3 regions of the Brevibacillus sp. NPDC058079 genome follow, and region 1 is predicted to be linked to each of the others. Evidence: riboswitches for the same ligand, from Rfam matches in the RefSeq annotation. Region 1 holds a riboswitch; each other region holds the start of a gene.
The links. A riboswitch is a leader RNA that binds a small molecule or an ion and turns the genes downstream of it on or off. The one in region 1 is predicted to bind S-adenosylmethionine.
Positions count from the first base shown of each region.

Region 2: linked by a shared signal. The riboswitch ahead of ACFVS2_RS08350 (homoserine dehydrogenase) and the one ahead of metK (methionine adenosyltransferase) in region 1 are both predicted to bind S-adenosylmethionine.
Region 3: linked by a shared signal. The riboswitch ahead of ACFVS2_RS24785 (BMP family lipoprotein) and the one ahead of metK (methionine adenosyltransferase) in region 1 are both predicted to bind S-adenosylmethionine.

Region 1 is NZ_JBHVSO010000017.1:4,181-10,046, reverse strand. Features, by position in the region: gene ACFVS2_RS30730 (sensor histidine kinase) at 1-188, opposite strand, end outside; gene ACFVS2_RS30725 (polysaccharide deacetylase family protein) at 185-1,201, opposite strand; gene metK (methionine adenosyltransferase) at 1,353-2,558, opposite strand; SAM riboswitch class I at 2,692-2,793, opposite strand; gene ACFVS2_RS30715 (S8 family peptidase) at 2,855-5,431, opposite strand; gene ACFVS2_RS30710 (SLAP domain-containing protein) at 5,611-5,866, opposite strand, start outside.
Region 2 is NZ_JBHVSO010000002.1:349,320-355,185, forward strand. Features, by position in the region: gene ACFVS2_RS08345 (CapA family protein) at 51-1,220, shown strand; gene ACFVS2_RS08350 (homoserine dehydrogenase) at 1,283-2,548, opposite strand; SAM riboswitch class I at 2,638-2,749, opposite strand; SAM riboswitch class I at 2,816-2,922, opposite strand; gene ACFVS2_RS08355 (hypothetical protein) at 3,019-3,153, opposite strand; cobalamin riboswitch at 3,313-3,518, opposite strand; gene ACFVS2_RS08360 (DinB family protein) at 3,782-4,297, opposite strand; gene ACFVS2_RS08365 (cyclase family protein) at 4,403-5,026, opposite strand; gene ACFVS2_RS08370 (Gfo/Idh/MocA family protein) at 5,048-5,866, opposite strand, start outside.
Region 3 is NZ_JBHVSO010000009.1:210,370-216,235, reverse strand. Features, by position in the region: gene ACFVS2_RS24790 (ABC transporter ATP-binding protein) at 1-1,498, opposite strand, end outside; gene ACFVS2_RS24785 (BMP family lipoprotein) at 1,637-2,665, opposite strand; SAM riboswitch class I at 2,866-2,988, opposite strand; gene ACFVS2_RS24780 (methyl-accepting chemotaxis protein) at 3,270-4,745, opposite strand; gene ACFVS2_RS24775 (DUF3298 and DUF4163 domain-containing protein) at 4,902-5,519, shown strand; gene ACFVS2_RS24770 (MarR family winged helix-turn-helix transcriptional regulator) at 5,721-5,866, shown strand, end outside.

The DNA.
Region 1 (5,866 bases):
AGCGCATCGACTTTTTGAATCACTTTGGAAATCTCTTGTCGAAGTTCATGTAGATCAAACTTCAATGAGTTGCCATGCTGTCTGGCGTTTTCAGCTATATCAAATATTTGGGTTTTACTCGTTTCTACGGTTTCAATCGTTCGCTTGATCACCCCGTCCAGCACGCTGATGTCTATCGCTTTGTTCATGATTGCTCTCCTTCAAACTCATTTTTAGCCTTCGTGAACAACTGTTGGAGGTGCTCTTCTTCTACATCTCGCAGTCCCATGTCATTGCGTGGAATGGCAAACGGATCTGTTCCTTGTTTTACGAATCCACGATTGGATGTAAACACATAGCGGTAGCCAGCTTGACGAGCTGTCTCCAGTACGATTGGACTTGTGTAGCCAAATGGCAACGAGATAGCCTCAACCTCTTTCTTCATCCATTCGCTTAAACTGACGCGAGATATACTGAAATCTACATAGAGGCGGTCCCTGTACTCTTTCTCTTCCTCTAAACGCTGCAAGTCTTTCAGATAGACCGGAGCTGTTTCTGGGCCAAGATCGCCCCACTCATTTCGTTCTTCCTCTTCATGCAGACTGTACGTGTGGGACCCGATCGTAACCAGTCCCGAATGAGTCATTTCGTTAACCTGTTGACGCGTAAGTGGTGGCGTCATATTCTCCCGTTTTCGATCAGCTACATCTCTTAAGCGCCCCGCAATCGCGAAGTTCACTGAAGGGTAGCCGTATGTACGTAAGATCGGAAATGCTTCTTTGTAATAACTCTCATACCCATCGTCGAACGTAATCAAAACAGCATTCTCAGTCGGTAAGGTACCCGTCTCCATAAATCGCAGGAACTCATCCAACGATATCGGATTCAGGTCGTTATCATGCAAAAATTTCATGTGTCGGGCAAATTGATCAGGAGCTATGACATACCGCTGATTCGATTGATCCGTGACATGATGGTACGTCAAAACCACAACCTGATTGTTATACCACTTTTTCGTTTGAACCGCTGCTTCTTCAATTGGTGTGACGTTTGGCTCAGCATTTTTTGTCTCACTTATGCTTATAGACGTATCCACTTGGGGAAAAGGTTGCACTTCTTGTTTATTCTTTTTTTCCAGAAAAGATTCGCCTAACAACCCAATAGCCACTGCAAAAAACAAAAAAGTAAGAAACACGATCAGGAAGAGCCTTCTGTTCGGCAAAAAAACCCCTCCTCTACTTCCTCACTAGGAGATTCGACACAGTCCTACAAATTCCTGTGCAACAATTGACCCAATAATTGGATGACTCTGCTCCTAAAAAGAAAAAGAGCCCAGTAGCAATACCAGGCTCTTTTTATGTCATTCAGCAATATTACAGTTGAGCAGCCTCTTGCTTCAGAACTTCTGCTTTGTCTGTTTGCTCCCAAGGAACATTCAGGTCATTGCGTCCAAAGTGGCCATATGCAGCTGTTTGTTTGTAGATAGGACGACGCAGGTCGAGCTGCTTGATGATACCAGCAGGACGCAGGTCGAAGTGTTTGCGAACCAATTTCACCAGAGCTTCTTCGGAAATGGTACCTGTACCGAAAGTATCTACTGCGATGGAAACTGGTTGTGCTACACCAATTGCGTAAGCAACTTGTACTTCGCATTTGTCTGCGAGACCAGCAGCCACGATGTTTTTCGCTACATAACGAGCTGCGTAAGCACCGGAACGGTCAACTTTAGTCGGATCTTTACCTGAGAACGCACCGCCGCCATGACGAGCATAACCGCCGTAAGTATCTACGATGATTTTGCGACCAGTCAAGCCAGCATCCCCTTGTGGTCCGCCAATTACGAAACGGCCAGTTGGGTTGATGAAGTATTTGGTATCAGCGTCCAACAGTTCAGCTGGAACAACTGGTTTGATTACTTGCTCAACCAGATCTTGCTTGATTTGCTCCAGAGTTGTTTCAGGAGCATGTTGAGTAGAAATAACGATTGTATCGATACGAACTGGTTTGTCGCCATCGTACTCAACGGTTACTTGTGTTTTTCCGTCAGGACGGAGGTAAGCAAGTGTTCCGTTTTTACGTACTTCAGTCAGACGACGAGCCAATTGGTGGGACATGCTGATCGGAAGCGGCATCAGCTCAGGTGTTTCATTGCAAGCAAAACCAAACATCAAACCTTGGTCACCAGCACCAATTGCTTCGATCTCAGCGTCAGTCATTTTGCCTTCGCGTGCTTCCAATGCTTGGTCTACACCAAGTGCAATGTCAGCGGACTGCTCGCCAATTGCAGTAATAACACCGCAAGTGTCAGCGTCAAAACCGAATTTCGCACGGTCATAACCGATTTCACGAATGGTTTCACGAACGAGCTTTTGGATATCCACATAAGTGTTTGTAGTGATTTCACCTGCTACGAGAACCAAACCAGTAGTTACGGAAGTTTCGCAAGCTACGCGAGCGTTTGGATCTTTGGACAGGATCGCATCCAAGATGGAGTCGGAAATTTGGTCACAAATTTTATCCGGATGTCCTTCAGTTACAGATTCGGATGTAAACAGACGACGACCTTTTTGCAAAGCCATGAGAAAATACCTCCTTTGACCTCATACAAATAGTGTGGTAGCCGAGTCAGGATTTTATCTACGTAAACGCAAATAAAAAACCTTTTCCATTTTTTAGGAGGAAAAGGTTTGAGCGTTTTTTGCTTCCTTCATCCTCTTATCGGCCAGAACAGATGTCCGTTCTGCTGGTTAGCACCGCTCTAGATCGGTTGCCGGGCTTCATAGGGCCAGTCCCTCCGCCTGCTCTGGATAAGAGTATCCATTACGGATAATAGAATAATTGTTTTTTTCAGAGATGTCAATAGGAAAATTTTTACTTATAGTTGATAGGCTTTGGAAAGTACCACCACTACCTCGGCGCGAGTTGCCCTTCCATTCGGTTTAAAGGAAGAACCGTACCCATTGACCCATTTTCTAGATGTTAAAGCCTCAATAGCAGGAGAAGCCCAGTGACTCGTTGGCACATCCTGATAATTCGATGTACCACGGTTATACATCAAGACATCACGTGCCCGCGCGATCATTACCGCCATCTCTGCACGCGATATCGGCTGATCCGGCTTCATTTCATTCTTCGGGTACCCTTTCAAAATCCCTAATTGATAGGCTACACCTAGGTTGTGATAAGCCCAGTGCCGCTTTGGCATATCCCTGAAGGTCGTTTTTCCTGTGTAGGTAGTCGCTACCTTGGAACCGGTCGCACGCATTGATTTAAGCAGCATCGTGGCAAACTCTGCACGGGTCACTGCCTGATTCGGCTTGAACGACGCATCATTAAACCCATTTACTATATCGCGAGAGCTAAGTCTGACGATCTCTGAGCGCGCCCAGTGGTCCGAAATATCGCGATAGCCCGCTATCAATTTCTGCTGTGTCACCGTGAGTCGGTACGATTCATATTTGAACGCAGTCCCGCTATTAAGGCGTACATAATATTTTCCTGGTTGCAAACGCAAACCGATAACATCGTTTCCTCGGTTAGACAGCTCCGCTACCTCATTCGTCGAAGCGATCGCATAGTTCATGTTTCGATCGCTATAGAGCGCAAAACGAAAGCCACTATCGACAGGAATGTACGGCGCTCGGAACGTCACATACGATTCACTATTCACAGTAAATTGGAACCAGTCGGAATCAGTAGCTGTCGGTATTGTGCCTGACATCACTGTTCCACCGCTTAACGGAGACGCTTTTTGATAAGTGTCATTCGGCTCATTAAAATCTTTTTTTACTGGCGTGTATCCCAGATCCAGCTGATATTCGCCATTCACCGCATTGCGATTGTACTCACTCACACGGATGTAATACTTGCCTGGTGACACTTCTTTTTGGGCGCGTTCTGTCGGATTGTCTTTCGTTCCATTATCGTAGTTAGGGTCCCATACAACCATCTTTTTTCCGAGCTCTTGTTTACCGATACTCAGCAATAGATCGAAACGCTTGTTATCAGGACTAACGGAGACATCCAAATGCCCGTATTCACGAACATAGTAGGAGAACCAATCCTGATCCCCTTCATCGTGGAAATTGCCTGTTACACTGATTTCGTTGCCTACGAGCGGCCTTGCCGTCTCTTGCGTATCGTTCGGTTCGTTACGGTCCGGATTGATGGTAAACTTACTCGTCAACACGTAGGTAAAAGCGTTGTTGACCCCTCCGTTACGCATTAACCGGATATTCATTCGTCCCGCCTTGACCGGGACAGTTATCGTATCCCCATTCCCGAAGTACTGCGTGATCGGCGGACGATTCTCTGGGTAAAAGGTAGCTGCCATCGCTGAAGAAACACCGGAAGTCACTGACGCTGAGAAGCTGACCTTCCCATCGTAAGGGATGTCCATCTTCAGCCAGTCTATCGTGTCTTTGGGCCCTAAATTTCCACGTATTTGCGATTCGATCGGAAACGCTTTGGCTGAGTACGTCTGATTATTTGGCTCTAAAAAGTCATGGGATAAGGCCGTTCGAACTGCCTTGTCGACATTTAACAACCCGTAGCCCGTTTTCCGATCCCATCCCTTTTCCCCTAAGTCCGTAGCCGTTTGAAAAAGCAATTGTCTCACATCAAATGGACTTAGTTTGGGATGACGAGCTAGTATGAGCGCTGCTGCACCCGCTACTTGTGGTGCCGCTGCTGAAGTACCGCTAAAAGAACCGTATTTTCCCCCAAGCTTGGTCGTATAAACATTGAAACCAGGCGCTACTAGGTTCAGCTCAGGTCCTGTATTGCTTTGATACAGCACTTCATTGTTACTCCTTACAGCCCCTACCGCTAACACCGTAGGATAAGCTGCGGGATAAGCCACACGGCTACTCTCATTGCCACTAGCTGCAATCAGAACAGCTCCGCTTATTTCCGCTCGTTGCACAGCATTCGCCAGTTCCTTAGAGTAGGCCATACTGCTTAGAGACATCACGATGACTTTGGCACCACGATCCAAGGCAGTATTGATACCCTTAGCAAGAGTCTGCACCGTTGTATCTCCATTTTTGGCCAAAACTTTAATCGGCAAAATCTTGGCATTCCACAAGACACCGGATACACCAATACTGTTATTCCCGCTAGCAGCCAGTACACCAGTTACTTCTGTTCCATGTCCGTTATCGTCCTGGGCAGATCTCCCGGGATTGACAAGATTCACACCCGGCAGAAGGTTGTCCTTCAAATCAGGATGCTTATAGTCCGCACCGGAGTCCAACACCGCAATGATAATCTGTTCATTACTATTTACAACTGACCAGGCTTGATGAGCTCTAATCTGACTCAAATGAAGCTGGTTACTTAAATAGTAGTCATTTGATGCTGGTGGTGCTGCAGCATAGATCGTTTGGTTATTTGCCATCACTAGCGCAACACTTAACGCAGTCGCTACTGACATGTTCACTGATTTTTTCATGCAAAACATTCCTTCCTTCTCTCCCCTGCACAATTAGCAGTCTAAAAGGAATTCAGGTATTTATCTTCTCGTCCTAGCATAGCGGATGAAAAGGGAGACATGCAACCCTGATCACCCAATATTTGGAACGTCATTACAGTACAAAACCCTTTTCACCATGGGCAAAAAGGGTTTTCTTCTTACTGTAACAAACCTTTATTGTCTTCCACTTCAGGTGTTACCTGAGCTTTTTCTTTTTTTCTTTGTTGTGCTTTCGGAATAAAAGCAGTCAGTTCCGCCAGATTTACCTCTTCCTTTTTAATCGAGGAGAACGGAATATCAAATGCCCATACACGATGGCTATTTGCTTCAACCTTCATGTTTTCTAAGGTGAAGTGTACACGTGCGACGGTATCGCCATCCTTATCATGAACGATAATCGGCACTTCGGTAAAC
Region 2 (5,866 bases), on a different contig from region 1:
ATAGGATATCAAAATTCATTTATGTAAGGATAGAATGACAAGGGGGAAAAATGAAAGAGACCAGATCAAGCCGGGTAAAAGTTCGGCGCAAGCACTCACGCAGAAAATGGGCACGCGTTGGAAAGAACACGCTCCTATTTAGCGTGTTGGCCATCTTCGTCGTCGGAACCTACTACCTATTCCAAACTGTTATGGATGGAGAACATGCCAACCCGAACACGCAGCCTGCTCCTGACAATACCGTGAACCAAAAGACTTCTGTGCAGCTCACCTTTGTCGGTGACATCATGATGTCAGGGAATGTAGAGAAAACCTTACTAGCAAACAGCTATGACTACCCATACAAGCATGTAAGCTCGCTCTTTTTGCAAGATGATATCACAATTGCCAATTTGGAGACGCCGATCACCGAAACTGGTGTTGCTGCACAGAACAAGGCCTATGTCTACAAGTCGTCGCCACTTGCTGTTCCTGCCATGAAAAACGCTGGGATTGATGTGGTGAATCTCGCCAATAACCACTCGATGGATCAAGGAGCGCCGGGATTGCTGGATACCTTTGACGCTTTAGACGAAAACCGGATTGAATACGTCGGCGCAGGTAAGGATGCCAGCCGTGCCTATTCACCTGTATTCATAGAAAAGAACGGCATCAAGATCGCGATTCTCGGCTTCAGCAGGGTCATTCCCGAAACGAGCTGGTATGCAGGGCATTCCCAGCCAGGTATGGCCGCTTCCTACGATCCTTCACTAGCAGTAAAAGCGATCCAAGAAGCGAAAAACCAAGCGGATCTCGTCGTGGTGATTGCACACTGGGGCAAGGAACGCGCTGATTATCCTGTCGATCATCAAAAAGAGTTGTCTCGTGCCTACATCGATGCTGGTGCAGATTTGATTGTCGGCGGTCATCCCCACGTACTTCAAGGTTTTGAACGATACAACGACAAATGGATTGCGTACAGTCTCGGCAATTTCATTTTCACACGATCAAACGAACCCAAGACCTGGGAAACGATGGTTCTGCAAGCAAACTGTACGAAAAGCGGCGATTGTGAGCTGACGATGCTTCCGTTTCACGCAGAATTGGGACAAGCTGTACCCATGAATGAAAGCAACGGCGCTACCCTGCTAAAACGCATTGAATCCATTTCAGAGAGTGTCGACATACAAAGTGACGGGCGTATTCAACCTCGTGCAAAAGCGGTGGAGACTGCCCCCTGACAAAAGAAGCCGTGTTTCCAGGTAACTAGAAATACGGCTTTTCTTCTTATGATTCCTCTTACTTACGCAGATTCGATAATAGGGAAGCAGCGCACTTCTAAGCCAAAATCATTTTTCAATAGGAACTCGTGCTCTTCGCTGATTCCTGTCACGATCAAACCTGCGCGCAAGACGCCTCCCAAGTCGAATTGGACTTTTAGTTTATGCACGTTGACTCCTGCGTGCTGAAGGAAATGCAGGACACGATCTGGCGTAGCAGTATGACATGAGCCCTCAAGATAACATAGGACGTGTTCTACCGAGTCCACCGTGACTCCAGCTTTGTCAGCCGTTTTTTCTTTCCAAGTAGGATGCGGTGTGAATGGCTGTGTCAATAAATAGGCCAAATCCTCCACGACTGCACTTGCTGTGGGGAGCTCTCCTGCCCCTCTTCCTGTAAACAACAAGTCTCCTACGATGTTGCCGGATAGCTGGACAGCATTAAACGCGTCGTGGATTTGCGCCAACGGATGGCTCAGCGGAAGCATGGTTGGTTCAACAGATAGGCGAATTCCTTTCTCAGCTTGATAGGCCTGCGCGATCAGCTTGATCCGGTACCCGAGCTCGCTCGCAATTCGAATGTGACCTGCTGACAAATCTGCAATTCCTTTGCGAACAACATCTGCTAAAGGCAGCGATTCTCCGTACACAAGCTGTGCCAAGATATACAACTTGTACATAGCATCAAAGCCTTCCACATCCGAACGAGGGTCTGCTTCCGCATAGCCCAGCTCCTGCGCTTGCTTAAGCACCTCCTGGTAGGAGAGCTGCTCTGCCTCCATTTTCGTCAAAATGAAGTTCGTTGTTCCGTTAAGAATACCACGAACGCCTTGAATATCGTTCGTGCGTAGGAACTGCCGGAGCACGCTCAAGATCGGGATGCCCCCTGCCACACTCGCTTCATAGGCAAGATGCACTTGATGTTGATTTGCCAAATCGACTAGCTCCGTTCCTTTTTTCGCCAGGAGCTCTTTGTTGGCAGTTACCACATGGCAGCCCTTTTCGATCAAAGCACGGACGTAGTCATAGGTAGGTTCTACACCACCCATGACCTCCACCACGATATCCACATTGCTGCTCAATACATCCTCAAAGTCTGTTGTCAGTAAAGCCGGGTCGATATGAACCGCCCGCTCTTTTTCCGAGTCACGCACCAATGCCTTGACGATCTCAATTCGTTTACCCAGACGAGAAGCCAGCTTCTCCTGCTGCGAACGGATCGTTTTGATTACGCCTCCACCCACTGTTCCCAATCCCAATAATCCCACGCGTACCACTTCTGCACTCATCCTGACCACCCCATACCCCGAATTTTAGATAAAAAGAAAAGCCATCTTCGATAAGAAGAAGGCTTGTTAGCAGCTAATAATGCTCCCCCTCCTTATCTCCCAGGACGTATATGTCCTGCAGGAATTGGCACCTTGTCACAAAATATGCGTGACGGTTGCCGGGCTTCATCGGGCCAGTCCCTCCACCTCTCTGGATAAAGAAAATATGAAATTGAAAAAAACCTTCTTCGCTAAGAAGAAGGTTCATCTACTAATGGAGTAACCCGCTTCTTATCTTTCGAGACGAAACGTCTCGCAGGAATTGGCACCTTGTCGCATTATGCAACGGTTGCCGGGCTTCATCGGGCCAGACCCTCCACCTCTCTGGATAAGAACCATTTATGCTGTTGAGCTTTATTCTAAGAAATTCCAAGGCAAGCGTCAACAAAATTCTTTCTTTTCTGATTGCAATCTGAATTGGCCAGGCTTTCTCAGTTGTGGGTGAACAGGCTTTCTACCTCTTCCATACTACAGCAAGTGCAATGAAACACGCCCTCCTGGCATTCCTCAGGCAGCTCTTTTTCCTCGACATATCCGCACCATTGGCAAATAAAAAGTTGCATCATCGCACACCCTCCTCTTCTTTTATCCTGCCCAAAATAAAAAGAGCATTTTCCACTCGACCGTGACGATCGTTAGAAAATGCCAGAAAAGGAGGGACGTACTTGTCCACTCGCTGTTTTTCGCAAGCCATCTCTAACACCTCCCTATCTCCCGTAGGTCTATCAGTGTTGTCGAAACAGGCAGGTCTCCTGACTATGGGTTCATCGTCTAGCGTCGCCTTCCCCGTCTATTTTGATAGACCAGTGGCTTGTTGGACGCTGACTCCCCTCTTACAGTGGCGGGACCGTGTCGGATTTGCACCGAGCTTCCCTATTATCCTTGTGGCGAATTGGTTACGCCCTAAGGAACCTGTTTCCACCTATGGAATTGTCATTTCTTACTACTACACTCAGATTTTACCTTATTCCTCCTTGTTTTTCGAACATTGTTCGTGGGTCAGTAACCATTCCTTTCGCCACAAGTCACCCGAACAGCCTGCTAAACTCCCGTTTGCTCCTATAGGTGGTCAATGTGTGCCAGACTGTTTTCTGAAAGTCTGTCCCTTTCATCCACTGGGGAACAGAAAAAGAATGTCTCTTGCCGGAAAAATATTCGTCCAGCTGTTGCCGGCAAAAGAGGAGAGGCTCTGACCTACCCCAAATACCGATCTTTCAAAATGGCAGTGTGGTGAGCTTCATGTCCAGCAATCACATAGGCCAACGTCCTTGCAGATAGCTTGTTTCCGTTGGCAAGTCCTGTACGCAACCACGCTTCCGGAAAGATTCCGCGGACCTGTGCGATGGTGGAAGCCCGAACAGCCTTATACTCTTCCAGTAAATCAGAGAGGTCTCTTAGCTGAAAACACCCGTGTTCGACAAAAGCATTCTCATCAAAACCGACGAGGGGTGTCTGATCTCCTCTCGCGATTCTCAGTAAGCGATAGCTCATGATGCGTTCTGTATCGACAAGATGACCCAAAACCTCTTTTACCGTCCATTTGCCTAGTGCATACCGATAATCAATTTGCTCAGGCGCAAGTGACGAAAATAGCGCGACTTGCCTCTCTCCTTGTTGCGTGAGGATCGTTTGCAGATCGCCCTCTGGTACAAGCCCAATATAATAGTCAAAATAAGCAGCGTATTCATCGCGAGCTGGTCGTCTGAGCATGTATTTCCCACTCCTCGTCATTCATTTTGGTTAGACAAATTATACCACCATGCATCCCAATACGAACGAACCCGCCTGATCTTCACAGGCGGGTGACGTTCACCATTATTCGCTATGTAAGCCTTCAAACAATAGGACCCTTGCCGGGGCTGCATCCGTGCCGATCAGCTTGAGTGGTGCAGCTACCAGAAAATACTCGCCTGGCGGGACCTCTGCTAGCCGCAAGCCTTCCACGACAATGACTCCTGCTGCAAACAGCTTTTTATGTGTGGGGTGTCCTTCCTGGGCGCGTTCGATTCCAAGTGCATCGGTACCAATGCCCCGCACACCCAGCTCACTTAAATATTCTGCTCCTTCTTCAGACAGAAAAATGAATTCAAAAGAGAACGCCTCTTCAAAAGAGTTTTTCGTTTTAAACAGGACAAAATCTCCTCGCACAAGATCGAAGCTCTCCAGATCGGAGCGAGTGATCCTATCCTCTACCGCTGTGAGATCGAGAACCTTGCAATTGCCCACTAGCTTCTCCAAGGAAATACTCTCAAATGTATCGCCAGCATTCACCATGTGCAGGGGAGCATCTACATGGGTACCAGAGTGAAGGTCCATGTCGATTCTCGATTCTGTTACATAGCCATTCGTAGCGGTTCGTATTTTCGGCTGCTTTTCTGGCTTGTTTTTATACACCGTCATTCCTTCGTACACGGTGGCAGTTACATCATACATTTTCATCCCAAACGCCCTCCCCTTTGCCTACTGTTTTTTACGATCCGCTGGAAAAACAATCCCCATCTGTCTTCTCGCTTCATCCATGACCTGCATGGCCATTTTGGATACTTCATGCGAATTCGTTGCAGATTGTCTGGCCCCGCTCTTCGCCAAGTGTAGGAATTCTCTTATTTCATAATGCATGGTCTTCGGGGTTTGAGGCCTTGTCACTTGCTCGATTCGTCCGTCCCTGTAACGAATGTCCACTTCTTTGAGATGGTTGATTCGATCGATCACCATCGTAGCGTCCTCCCCTTGAATTTCTGCTGGTTGATAGGAGGTCGTAATTTTCGAGAAACTAATGACTGCATCCATCTCTCGATACTTCAAAAGCATACTGCCCTCTCCGTCCACTCCAGAATCAAGCACAATTCCTTCTGCTTTGATGTCGTCTGGTCTGCCAAAAAGGATGAGTAACGGATAAAGACAATAGATACCGATGTCCATCAAGGCTCCGTTTGAAAAAGAAGGATCAAAAGCACGTAAAACCTTCCCTTCACGATACGCGTCATAGCGCGAAGAATATTGGCAATTACTAGCAATAAAGCGTCGTACTTTTCCCAGCTTGTGCAGGTTGTCTTGTATCGAAAAAAAATTGGGCAATAGTGTAGATTTGACGGCCTCCATGAGCAGCACGTCATTTCTTTTCGCTGCCTCGATCATTTCTTCTACCTCAATCGCATTGGAAGCCAGTGGCTTTTCACATAATACGTGTAGCCCCGCGTCCATGCACTGGATCGCTTGCTCCGCGTGGCAGGAGTTGGGGCTCGCAATATAGACCGCGTCAATATTTTTGCTTGTAGC
Region 3 (5,866 bases), on a different contig from region 1:
TTCCTCCCGCCATGATCACGCTGATTTTTTCTTCGGTTGCCTCCAGGCGTGAAAGCTCTCCAGCGATTCGCCCTTTATACATGACCAAAATCCTGTCAGACAAGGCGAGAATTTCGGACAGCTCGGAGGAGACTAGCAAGATCCCGTCTCCCTGATTGCGCTTTTCGATCAGCGCCTGATGGATGTACTCCATGGCACCGATATCTACCCCTCGCGTAGGCTCAGCCGCAATCAAAAACGGGGTTTCATGTCCCAGCTCCCTTGCTACGATCAGCTTTTGCAAGTTTCCACCTGACAGATTCCCTGCCAGCTCCTGCAATTGTCGGGAGCCTGTCTTGATGGCAAACTGCTCAACCCAGCCTTTTACGACTTGGCGGAATTTCTCCCGCAAAACAACGCCGCGACGGTTGTAAGCAGGCTTTCGCTGATAGCCCATCAACGCATTTTCCTCGACGCTTGAGAGTTTGGCCGTTCCCCACAGGTAGCGATCCTCCGGAATATGCGCCAAGCCGGCATCCCGAATGGTGGCAACTGATTTGTTCGTCACGTCGTTGCCGCCTAACCGCACCTTTCCCTCCTGTGCCGCTCGCAAGCCGCTGATCGCTTGCAGCAGCTCGGATTGACCATTCCCGGAAACACCTGCGATTCCTACGATTTCCCCGTGGTGCACGGTAAAGCTGACTTGATCAAGCAGTGTCTGCTTTTCTCGAACCGTGAGATTCTCCACCTGCAACAAAGGGCCTTTATCCAGAGGAACTCGCTCAGCTAGCTCCTGCAATTCACGTCCGACCATCAGTCTGGCTAAATCGTCCGCATTGGTTTCTGTACGGGATACCGTTCCCGTCACTTTGCCTCCGCGCAGTACCGTAATACGATCAGCTACCTCCATGACCTCCTGCAACTTATGTGTAATCAAAATGACGCTCTTGCCGCTCTCGGCCAGGTTTCGAATCGTTTGCAGCAGGTCGCGTACCTCCAGTGGGGTAAGTACAGCGGTCGGCTCGTCCAGCACGATAATATCCGCTCCCTGATACAGTACCTTCAGAATCTCGACCCGTTGCTGTTCCCCAATCGAGCAATTCGCTACCTTGGCCTGCGGCTGAATCGGAATGCGATACTGCTCACTAAGAGCCCGCACCTTGTCCTCCGCGTCATTTCTTTTGAAAAAACCCGCTTGATTCGGCTCGTATCCGATCACGATATTTTCAGTCACACTGAATTCTCCGAAGAGCATAAAGTGCTGGTGAACCATCCCGATTCCATTTCGAATCGCGTCCTCTGGTCCGCGAAAAACAACTGGCTTGCCGTTTAACACGATCTCTCCCGACGTCGGCTGCTCCATCCCGTACAGCATCCGCATCAGTGTCGTTTTGCCCGCTCCATTTTCCCCGACAATCGCGTGGACTTCTCCTGCTGCCAGTGAGAACGACACCTTGTCGTTGGCGGTAAAATCTCCGTACTTCTTGGTCATGGCCCTCATTTCCAAGCGATCGGTCATTCCCACTCCCTCATTTCTGTACGTCCTTTTATGAAAATGGAAGACCGACTACACAGCCGTAGTCGGTCACATCCATCACTGTGCACAAGCTATAAATAAACGTTCAAAAAGTTGGCTTTTCAGCACCGAGCTACCTTTTTAGAACTGGTCTGGTACTTTGCGAGTGCCAGCTACAATCTCATCGCTGATCGCTTTCACTTTATCCACCACTTCTTGTCCAATAAAAGCGTTCAGTGGCGTTTTGCTTTCGTGCGTGACATAGGTTACGCCAACACCTTTTTCTTTCAAGCCGTACGCCACAACACCTGGTTTGAACGTTCCTTCTACAAAGTTCTTCACCGTTTCATAAGCTGCCGCGTCGGTCCCTTTCAATTGGGACAGAACAATATGCTCTGGATCAATCGTGGTACGGTCAACGTCCTGACCTGCTGTGAAGAAGCCTTTTTCCTTCGCTGCTTCGAAAACGCCGAGGTCTCCTACTGCTGCTGCACCGTTAATGAAGTCAGCGCCTTTGGAAGCTTGGAGCAAAGCCAATTCCTTCGCTTTTGCCGGGTCAGTGAAGCTACCTACATAGTTGACCATCAGCTCTGCTTTTGGATTCGTCGCTTTCAAGCCCTCTTCGAAGCCAACTGTCCATTTTTTCAACTGTGGAATATCAAGAGCGACAACCATACCTACTTTGTTCGTTTTCGTTGCCAGACCTGCTGCTGCTCCCACCAGGTAAGCCGCTTCCTGCTCGCGGAAGGTAACACTACGAACGTTTGGCAAATCCACTACAGTATCAATAATCGCAAAATTACGGTCAGGATTTTCGGTAGCTACTTTTTTCAATGCATCCTCTGATGTAAAGGAAGAAGTGATGATCAAATCATAATTTTCTGCAACAGCCACGCGCAGATTCTCTTCAATCGCTCCATGGTCCGTAGATTCAATCGTTTTCACTTCTGCGCCCAGCTCTTGTGCGGCTTTCTTCGCACCCTCATCCATTTGTTGGAAGAACGGATTCACACCGATTTTCTCAGGCAAAATCAAGGCAATTCTCTTTTTGGCCGCGCCCTCTTGTCCCGCTGCTTGTCCTCCTGGCTGATCTGCAGGTGCGCTTGTGCCAGTCGAGCACCCTGTTGCCAATACTGCGAATGTCGTTAATGCCAGCAATAACTTCTTCATGATGTATCTCTCCCTATCCGAACTTTACGTTTTTCTTTATCCTATTAGGTAATGTACGGCTTTTTACCCAATTTTTCAATACTATTTACGAATATTATCTTATAAAATAAATTTATCGTTCGTTTATTACCTCCTTTTGTTTACAAATACAACAAAAAAACTCTTCCCGGAGGAAGAGTTTGCGTACGTAGCCGTTCTCTTCCTCATCTGTCAAAACCATGGTACAGGTTTTGCAGGAATTGGCACCTTTCTGTTCATGCATAGACATGATCAGTGGTTGCCGGGCATCATCGGGCCAGTCCCTCCGCCGCTCTAGATAAGGTAGGTGAATATATTTAGTTACAATGGAATTCATTCTAGCAGAACGGTTCAAAAATGCAATTCTTTTTTCTCAATTCCAAACACTTCTAAAAGTGAATCGAAGTTGAAGTTTAAAAAGTCGTCTTTTCAGCACCGAGAAATTGGCGAGAACCTGAAGAAGGAGGAGCGGAGTGTAGGAGACCTACATGAGCACCGGACTTCGAAGGTGAACGTCAATTTCGATGCCGAATCAGCTTTCAGAACTACTTCGTGATCAAAATACGACTTTTTAAACAATCTTTAACTAATTTACGTGAAAGGTTTGCTGGAGACGATGAGACAACGTATTCAGCTCGCCCAGCTCTTCCGTAATTTCACGCACTTTTTGATGCTGGTTTTCTGCTGTCGCAAACAGCTCTTCTAAGTTGGCTACGGATTCCTCGGTTACGGCTGTAATAGTCGACATCTCGATGGCAACTTCTCCGGAACGCACTTTTACCCGGTCCATGCTGGAGCTTACTTGATCAGCTGCTTCCAAGAAGGCCATCATCCCGGCACGCACTGCTTCAATGGAGGCCACTGTTTTCACGGCCAGCTCTTGGCCTTTTGCAACAGACGTTTCTCCATTGCTCATATGCTGCACCGCATTCTCACTTTCCTGATGGAGAGATTTCAGAATGTCGGTAATTTCCTGCGTAGCTGTCGCGCTTTGTTCCGCTAGCTTGCGTACCTCATCCGCTACAACAGCAAATCCACGTCCATGCTCGCCTGCACGCGCCGATTCAATCGCCGCATTCAGCGCCAAGAGATTCGTTTGTGTCGCGATCTGATTAATAGCGCCAACAATTTCTTCTACGCGATTCGCCTGTCGATTGAGCTGGTGAATCGTAGAGGCTGCTACATTGACTGCCTGCACAATTTGCTCCATCTGCGAGGACAGCTCATTCATCATCTGAACGCTTTCTGTCAGACGACGGTTGTTTTGTTGCGATTCCGATTTCATGGCGTTGGTCTGTGTTGTGACTTCCTCGATTTCCTGGTCGATGGATTGAACCTCTTCTTCGATTTTCACCGTAGAATTCGCCTGCGATTCCATACCTGTGGCGACTTCCTTGAAGGCTACCATCATTTCATCTGTATTGCGCTTCGTACCTTCCGCATGCTCATGCACATGATCGCTTGTACGATCCAGCTGCTCCGTCATTTGCTGGATGTTCAAAAGCATTTCTCCCAGACGGCGCTCTTTCTCTTCCGCTTCCTGCCTTGCGTCATCAGCTTTTCGCAAGGAGGTTTGTCCGGCGAGACACAGATACGTGACGGCTCCCATCATCATGAGAATCGTGACAATACGCATAAGCAAATTGAGCTCCGAAAAATCACCCTCGAAAATCTCGTAGGTCCCTGTGTAAAACCCAATAACCGTGACAATGATTTGGGTAATTCCCGCTGTTACGACTAGCTTCCAATCCAAATAGGCTGCCAAAAAGCCCATGACGATAAAGGCGAGGAAGGTAACCTCCTGGTAATCGGTAAAGTGATCGAAGGAAATAGCATAAAACATAAGTCCGATTGCAACCAGATAACGAATCACATGACTATCTTTGCGAATGAAATAATACGGCGAAACAATTAGAGTGACCAGCAATCCCAAGGACGTCACTTTCCAGAAGTTCACATCCACTTGGTAGGCAATGAGTCCCGCCATCCACAAATGATTCCATAGGATGAAAATCATAAAGCCTTCTTTGTCAGTCAAGGTATTGCGAATCAATTGAATCATAATTGCCCCCCTTTTCCATATTTACTTATGTATCGGATTCTTTCCCCATTATATAGCCAAACCTTTGCCAAATTTGTGAAAAAAGTAAGAACAGCCAAAAACAATTTCGAATAGGCTATTACACAACTCTTACGTACAGGAGGCAAACGGAGAAAAGTGGAACTCAATCAATTGCCAGCTACTGTGCTGACACGAACGATTAGCCGTCCGAACACCACGATTTACTATCCACAATTGGCAGGCCTAGCCAACCAACAAGCGGAAAAAGATATCAACCGGGCGATTTATCAAACAGTTCAAGGCTTAATTCACGAGCAACAACGGGTCCAGGTACCGGGAAATACAGAAATGCAAGGAAGCTACGAAATCAAGACAAACGAACGCGGTATTTTCAGTGTCGTGCTGAGCAACTACGCCTACACACCACAAATGGCTCACGGCATGACCTTCCTCGGGTCGATCACCGCAGATATCCAAACAGGCAAGCTGTATACGCTGCGTGAATTATTCAAGCCAGGAAGCGATTACGTGAAGGTGATTTCCGAAAACATCAAGCGTCAAATCAAAGAAAGAAGCATCCCCACACTCAATGGCTTTACTTCGATTAAACCCGATCAAGATTATTACCTCGCCGATAAAGCGCTGGTCATCTACTTCCAGTTGTACGAAATTACACCTTACTACGTCGGTTTCCCCATGTTCCCCATTTCGGTCTATGAACTGGAGCCGCTCATCAATGAAAAAGGACCATTGAGTATCTTGTCCGCAGATTAATCCTCCACCGTATTTTCCACCCAGGTGAGTGTCTTCTTCCATGACACTCGCCTGATTTTATTTGTGTCAGAAAATCCATTATTTCGCCATCGAATAAACGTTTACTTATATGCCCGAAACTGCTAGTATGTTATTGTACATATTTACTTAAGCAATAAAGTGTACGATATATCGGACCAGCTTTCCTGGAGGTATATACTCATGCAATATTATGGTCATCGAATTAGCCAAACCGCAAGAATATTCAGTAAATCATTAAATGGGACTATGTCTCCCATGGGATTATACAGTTCGCAATGGGGTATTATCCTTTGCTTGCATTATCGTGAATCGCTCACCCAGGTTCA